2 linked regions of the Dongshaea marina genome follow. The protein of the gene in region 2 interacts with the protein of the main gene of each other region in a pairwise test. Links are inferred from orthologs where the notes say so. Each region holds a gene or a part of one and is shown on either strand. Other genes may lie near its edges. The genes, in order: DB847_RS13545 and lolA.

Region 1 (3,141 bases), 960 kb from region 2 along the record:
CCCCACCTTGAGCTTTAGCTTGTGGGCAATCCCGGCTCCGAGGATCAGATCGTCTGCTCCCGGTTTGAGGGCCTGCCAACCCTTGCCACTCATGAAGTGTCCCGCATCCGAGATCCCCTGCTCATCCTGTGGCAACACGGCCCTCAGTTGCACCGCCTTGAGCTTAGCGCCATTTTGCAGCAAACCGTTAAGCTTGATATCCGGAGCCACCGCCGTGATCCCAGGCTTGGCCGCCAGCTGCTTCATCAAAGGCTGCCAGTTGCCTATGGGAGGGGCCATCGCCTGCAGCTCTCCCTGGGGGATCACCATTAGCACTCGCTGGCGCAGCTCCTTCTCAAAGCCGTTCATCGCCGACAGGCAAACGATCAACACCATCACCCCCAGTGCAATCCCCAGCACCGAGGAGCGGGCAATAAACTGGGTAAAACCACTCTTGCCCCGCAACCGGCTAAATCGCAGCCCGAGTCTGAAAATCAGCGAGGGGCTCATCGTTGGCTCTCCAGTTTGCCATCACACAGGGTTTCACTGCGATCCAGCTGAGCCGCCAGCTCCCGGTCGTGGGTCACCATCACGAAGGCCGTTCCCATCTCACGGTTAAGCTCACACATCAAAGAGTAGACTGCCTCCGCACTCTGGTGATCCAGGTTCCCCGTCGGCTCATCGGCCAGCACCAGCTGAGGCTGGTTAATAAGCGCCCGGGCGATGGCAACCCGCTGGCGTTCGCCGCCGGAAAGCTCTGCCGGACGATGGGCCAGACGCTTACCAAGACCCACCCGCTCCAGCATCCGCGAGGCACTGCGCTTTGCCTCGGCAAAGGACTGACCCGAGATCATCAGCGGCATCGCCACATTCTCCTGGGCCGAAAACTCTCCCAGCAGGTGGTGAAACTGATAGATAAAGCCCAGCTTTTGATTGCGAAACGCCGCCTGCTGACGGGTGTTCAGGGTAAAGACATCCTTTCCCTCAAACAGTACCTGACCCGAGCTTGGCTGATCCAGTACCCCAAAAAGATGCAGCAGGGTGCTTTTTCCCGAGCCTGAGCTGCCGACAATCGCTACCATTTCGGCAGGCCTTAGTGAAAAATCGATCCCCTTGAGGACATCGGCTTTTACCGAGCCCTCCTGATAGCTCTTGGTCAGGCCGATTCCCTGCAATAGCCACTCACTCATAACGCAACTCCTGTGCCGGACGGATCTTGGTGGCGCGGTACGCCGGGTAGAGGGTGGCAAACAAACTCATCAATAAAGCTCCAACAATAATCAACAGGATCTGCATGGGGCGAATATCAACCGGCAGCGCCATGCCGCCTACCGCCTGATAGAAATTAAGTCCAACCATAGACAACAGGGGGTTGAGTTTATAGGTCGCCAGCAGGCCTACAATGCCGCCAATCAGGGTCCCCAACACCCCGCTATAGAGCCCCTGGAACACAAAGACCCGCAAGATAGTCCCGGGCGTCGCGCCCAGGGTCAGCAGTATGGCTACCTCCCCTCGCTTATTACTGATCACCATCACCAGGGAGGAGAGAATATTAAAGGCCGCAACAGCGATGATAAGACACAGCATCAGCCCCATCATATGTTTTTCCATCGAGACCGCCTGAAACAGCTCGCCGCGGGTGGCTCGCCAGTCACTGGCAACCAGCTGATCCGGGAGTGGCTTGGCCAGGGTCTCACCAACGGCAAAGGGATCATCGAGCCACAGCCGAACGCCTGTGATCTCTCCCTTGGGATAACGCAGCAGGCGACCCGCATCCTGGATATTGGTCAGGGCCACGGTATTATCGACATCGGCACCGACCCCGAAAATCCCGGCCACTGTAAACAGCCGCTGCGAAGGCATCTGTCCAAAGGGGGTAAAAATTGGCTTACGGGTTACCAACACCCGAACCTTGTCCCCCACATACACCCCAAGTTGATTGGCAAGCCCCTGGCCTAAGATCAACCGATAGGAACCAGGGGTGAGGCTCTTGAGCGAGCCAATCAGCAGGTTGTTGGCGATCTCATCCTGTTTGGGCTGCAGCTTGGGATCGATGCCGTAAAGCTCCATTCCCTGCAGGCGTCCGCGGGTCTGGGCCACCGCCTCATCGATGATCAGCGGAGCCAGGGCGGTCACATGGGGCAACTTCTCCAGGGCCTTGCTATAGGCGGACCAATGGGCTAACTGCTGGCTGGGATTACTCACCACCACCTGGGGAACCACCCCGAGGATGCGGGTTTTCAACACCCCCTGAAAGCCGTTCATCACGGAAACCACGACGATCAGCGCCATCACTCCGAGGGCAATCCCTCCGGTAGAGAACAGGGTGATAAAAGAGACAAAGCGGCTACGCTCGCGGGAGCGAGTGTAGCGCAGACCGATAAACAGGCTTAACGAGCGGGCAAAAGAGCTTTTCAAATCGAGTCGCTTAAGTTGCGTATTGATAGAGATACGAGATAATAAATGTAAACCGCTACCAACAACAAGGGATGGTCTCTATGTCCAAGGAGCAATATTTCACTGTGGCCCACAGATTACCGGTCAATGTGATCCCGCAACCAACCGGTTTTGAACTTCCGGACATAGAGCAACTTGAAGCCGAGATCCCAGACCCTTTCCGCATCTCCACCAGCATTGCGGCCATCGACATCAACAAATCCCGCCTGGTGCGCAGCTATGGAGAGGAGGTCCAGGAGCTGATTGAGATCATCAATCAACAGTCACGAAAAATAGATATGATCATGGGCTATGTGCTGGCCCAGCAGGACGATCCGGCCCATCGATTTCACAGCCTGCAGTTTGGTGGGGGGAGCTGGTCTACGCGGCCCCCGAGGCTTTAGATCTAGGGTGTTATGTCCGGCTCAAGATCTTTCTTCCCGAGGAAGCCGCCGCCATCTACTGCTATGGCCAGGTCTCGGGGAGCAAACCCCACCAGAATCAACAGCTCATCGCGTTGCGTTACGCTCAGATCCGCGAACAGGATCAGGAACTTCTGATCCGTGCCAGTTTACATATTCAATCAAAACAGCTAAAACAGCGAGCAGAGATGCGTTCGCGCCAACAACCGACTCAATAGTAGCCCCAATATCGAATGAAAATCGAAGCCGTCGCCACACGTCCCCGCCCCAAGGCCGGGGACAAAAAAACTCTTGCGGGCCTGTA
Region 2 (3,201 bases):
CCCCTGGCTCTGGTACTTGGACAAGATATCGCGGGTGATCCCGTGGTGGTGAATCTGGGCAAGATGCCTCACCTTTTGGTTGCGGGAACCACGGGCTCGGGTAAGTCGGTCGGGGTCAATGTGATGATCCTCAGCATGCTATATAAGGCATCTCCGGAAGATGTGCGCTTTATCATGATCGATCCCAAGATGTTGGAGCTCTCTGTGTATGAAGGGATCCCGCATCTGTTGAGCGAGGTGGTCACCGACATGAAAGAAGCGGCCAATGCCCTGCGCTGGTGTGTCGGTGAGATGGAGCGTCGTTATCAGCTGATGTCTGCCCTGGGGGTGCGTAATCTTAAGGGGTATAACAGCAAGATAGAGGCCGGAATTAAGAGTGGTCAACCTTTGTGCGATCCGCTGTGGCGCCCTGGCGACAGCATGGATGAGATGCCACCGGCCCTGGAGAAGCTGCCCAGCATAGTCGTGGTGATCGATGAATTTGCTGACATGATGATGATCGTCGGTAAGAAGGTGGAAGAGCTGATTGCGCGGATCGCCCAGAAGGCCCGTGCCGCAGGTATTCACCTGATCCTGGCAACCCAGCGCCCGTCGGTGGATGTGATCACCGGTCTTATCAAGGCCAACATTCCGACCCGGATCTCCTTCCAGGTCTCCAGTAAAATTGATTCCCGGACCATTTTGGATCAGCCGGGCGCCGAGTCTTTGTTGGGGATGGGGGATATGCTCTATCTGCCGGCAGGGGAGAGTGCACCGACCCGGGTTCATGGTGCCTTTGTTGATGATCATGAGGTCCACCGGGTGGTGGCTGACTGGAAGCTGCGGGGTAAACCCAACTATATTGAAGCGATTCTCAGTGGTGAATCTTCCTCTGATATTCTACTACCGGGTGAGCAGTCGAGTGATGAAGAGCTCGACCCGCTGTTTGATGAAGCGGTGGCCTTTGTGGTGGAATCACGACGAGGCTCCACTTCCAGTGTGCAGCGGCGCTTCAAGATAGGGTACAATCGTGCGGCTCGAATTATTGAACAGATGGAAGCCCAGGGCATAGTGAGTCCCCCGGGCGGTAATGGTCAGCGAGATGTGCTGGCTCCTCCCCCGATGAAGGAGTAATTTAGTGAAGCGATTTTTTATTGGCTGTAGCTCACTGCTACTGGCACTGTCGTTGCAGGCCCATGGGGCAACAACGACCGGCAGTTCATCGAAATCAACGGACCGCTCTATGGCAAGCTCCGATGTATCTCATCTGAGCTATGCCGCTCGCCAGCTGCAGCAGCGGCTGGCTTCAATCAAGCAGTTTAGCGCTGACTATCAGCAGATTGTTTACGATAGTACGGGTCAGGAGCTATCCCGCTCTTCGGGTAAGGTTGAGATTGAGCGCCCGGATCGATTCCGCTGGCAGGCAGAAAAGCCCGGGAAGGAGCTTTTTGTTTCAGATGGCAGCTCTTTGTGGATTAGTGATCCCGAAGTGGGGCAGGTGACCGTGATGAACCTTGCCGATGCGGTGACTAATACTCCGTTTTTGCTGATAAGCTCAGGTACCGACAAGTTTTGGAAAAACTATTATGTGACCTATGACGATCCCGTGTATACGGTCACCAGCCGAGATCCCGCACAGTTGCTGCATAGCTTCCGGGTCACCTTTGATCGGACCAACAATGTGAGTCGCTTTGAAGTGGAGCAGGCCCAGGGCCAGCGCAGTGTGTTTATCTTCAAAAATATCAATGATAACCCGGGACTTAAGTCAAGCCTGTTTAAATTCACTCCTCCGGCCGGGGCGGATGTGGACGATCAGCGCCGATGAGTAACTTCTCTTTTGATTTTGCACCGGATTTTCGCCCTTTGGCAGCGCGAATGCGGCCGCAAAATCTTGAGCAGTATGTTGGTCAGTCCCACCTGCTGGCACCGGACAAGCCCCTGCGGCGTGCCATTGAGGCGGGGATGGGTCACTCGATGATCCTGTGGGGGCCTCCCGGAACCGGCAAGACCACCCTGGCTGAGCTATTGGCCCGCTACTGTGAGGCGGAGGTAGAGCGACTGTCTGCTGTGACCTCCGGGGTCAAGGATATCCGTGAGGCGACGGCGCGAGCCAAGGATAATCAGCAACTGGGGCGCAAGACCCTGCTGTTTGTCGATGAGGTCCATCGCTTTAATAAGAGCCAGCAGGATGCGTTTTTGCCACACATCGAAGATGGCACCTTCATCTTCGTCGGGGCAACCACTGAAAACCCTCCTTTGAACTTAATAATGCCCTGTTGTCCCGGGTGCGGGTCTATCGGTTGCAGCGCCTGACTGAGCTTGAGATCGACAGCATGCTGGAGCAGGCCCTGAGTTCAGAGCTGGGCCTGAGTGCTGAATCCCTTAACTTTGGACCCGGGGTGCGTGAGTTATTATGCCAGCTGGTGGATGGGGATGGGCGCAAGGCGCTGAACTATTTGGAGCTCTTGTGTGACAGTGCCCCGATAGAGCAGGGGGTGAAGCAGATCTCTAAGCCACTACTGGCTGAAGTCACCGGGGAGCGGGTTGCCCGGATGGATAATCAGGGCGATCACTATTACGATCTCATCAGTGCCTTTCATAAGTCGGTACGTGGTTCCTCGGTGGATGGGGCTCTCTACTGGTATGCTCGGATCATCAGTGCCGGCGGCGATCCTCTGTATGTTGCCAGGCGACTTCTGGCGATCGCCTCTGAAGATATCGGTAATGCGGATCCCAGGGCGATGCAGGTGGCGATGAGCGCCTGGGAGTGCTTTGAGCGCATCGGTCCGGCCGAGGGAGAGCGCGCGATAGCCCAGGCGGCGGTGTATTGCGCCACTGCACCTAAGAGCAATGCCGTCTATACCGCCTGGAAAAGTGCCCTGGCGGATGCCAAAGAGGCTCCGGATTATGAGGTGCCGGTGCACCTTCGAAATGCCCCGACCGAATTGATGCGCGAGCTCGGGTATGGCGACGAATATCGTTATGCCCATGATGAACCCGGCGCCTATGCTGCCGGAGAGTGTTACCTTCCACCAGAGCTTGCCGGGCGAAACTACTATCAGCCTACAGAGCGTGGCCTGGAGAAGCAGATCCGCCAAAAGCTCGATTACCTGGCTGATCTGGATCAAAATAGCCCACAAAAACGGTATAAAAAGACGCCGCTCGGTTAATTGTTGAATGAAATATGGTTTAGACGCTTTTAAGTTACTGCGTCTTTGGTAG

What was found.
Region 1: the proteins of lolA (region 2) and DB847_RS13545 interact in binary tests that used the Escherichia coli proteins (3 or more experiments, as listed by UniProt). The link is inferred for Dongshaea marina from one-to-one orthologs.

Annotation. Positions count from the first base shown.
Region 1 is NZ_CP028897.1:2,877,414-2,880,554, forward strand. What follows is about bases 280-3,100. They hold DB847_RS13545 (lipoprotein-releasing ABC transporter permease subunit), read right to left. Parts: upstream 2,398-3,100; coding sequence 1,162-2,397; downstream 280-1,161. Other genes in these bases: lolE (lipoprotein-releasing ABC transporter permease subunit LolE), read right to left, coding at 280-489; lolD (lipoprotein-releasing ABC transporter ATP-binding protein LolD), read right to left, coding at 486-1,169. Outside these bases: more of lolE, read right to left, coding at 1-279. UniProt on the Escherichia coli protein: Part of an ATP-dependent transport system LolCDE responsible for the release of lipoproteins targeted to the outer membrane from the inner membrane.
Region 2 is NZ_CP028897.1:1,916,445-1,919,645, forward strand. The notes cover bases 80-2,960. They hold lolA (outer membrane lipoprotein chaperone LolA), read left to right. Parts: upstream 80-1,117; coding sequence 1,118-1,804; downstream 1,805-2,960. Other genes in these bases: DB847_RS09225 (DNA translocase FtsK), read left to right, coding at 80-1,113. Outside these bases: more of DB847_RS09225, read left to right, coding at 1-79. UniProt on the Escherichia coli protein: Participates in the translocation of lipoproteins from the inner membrane to the outer membrane.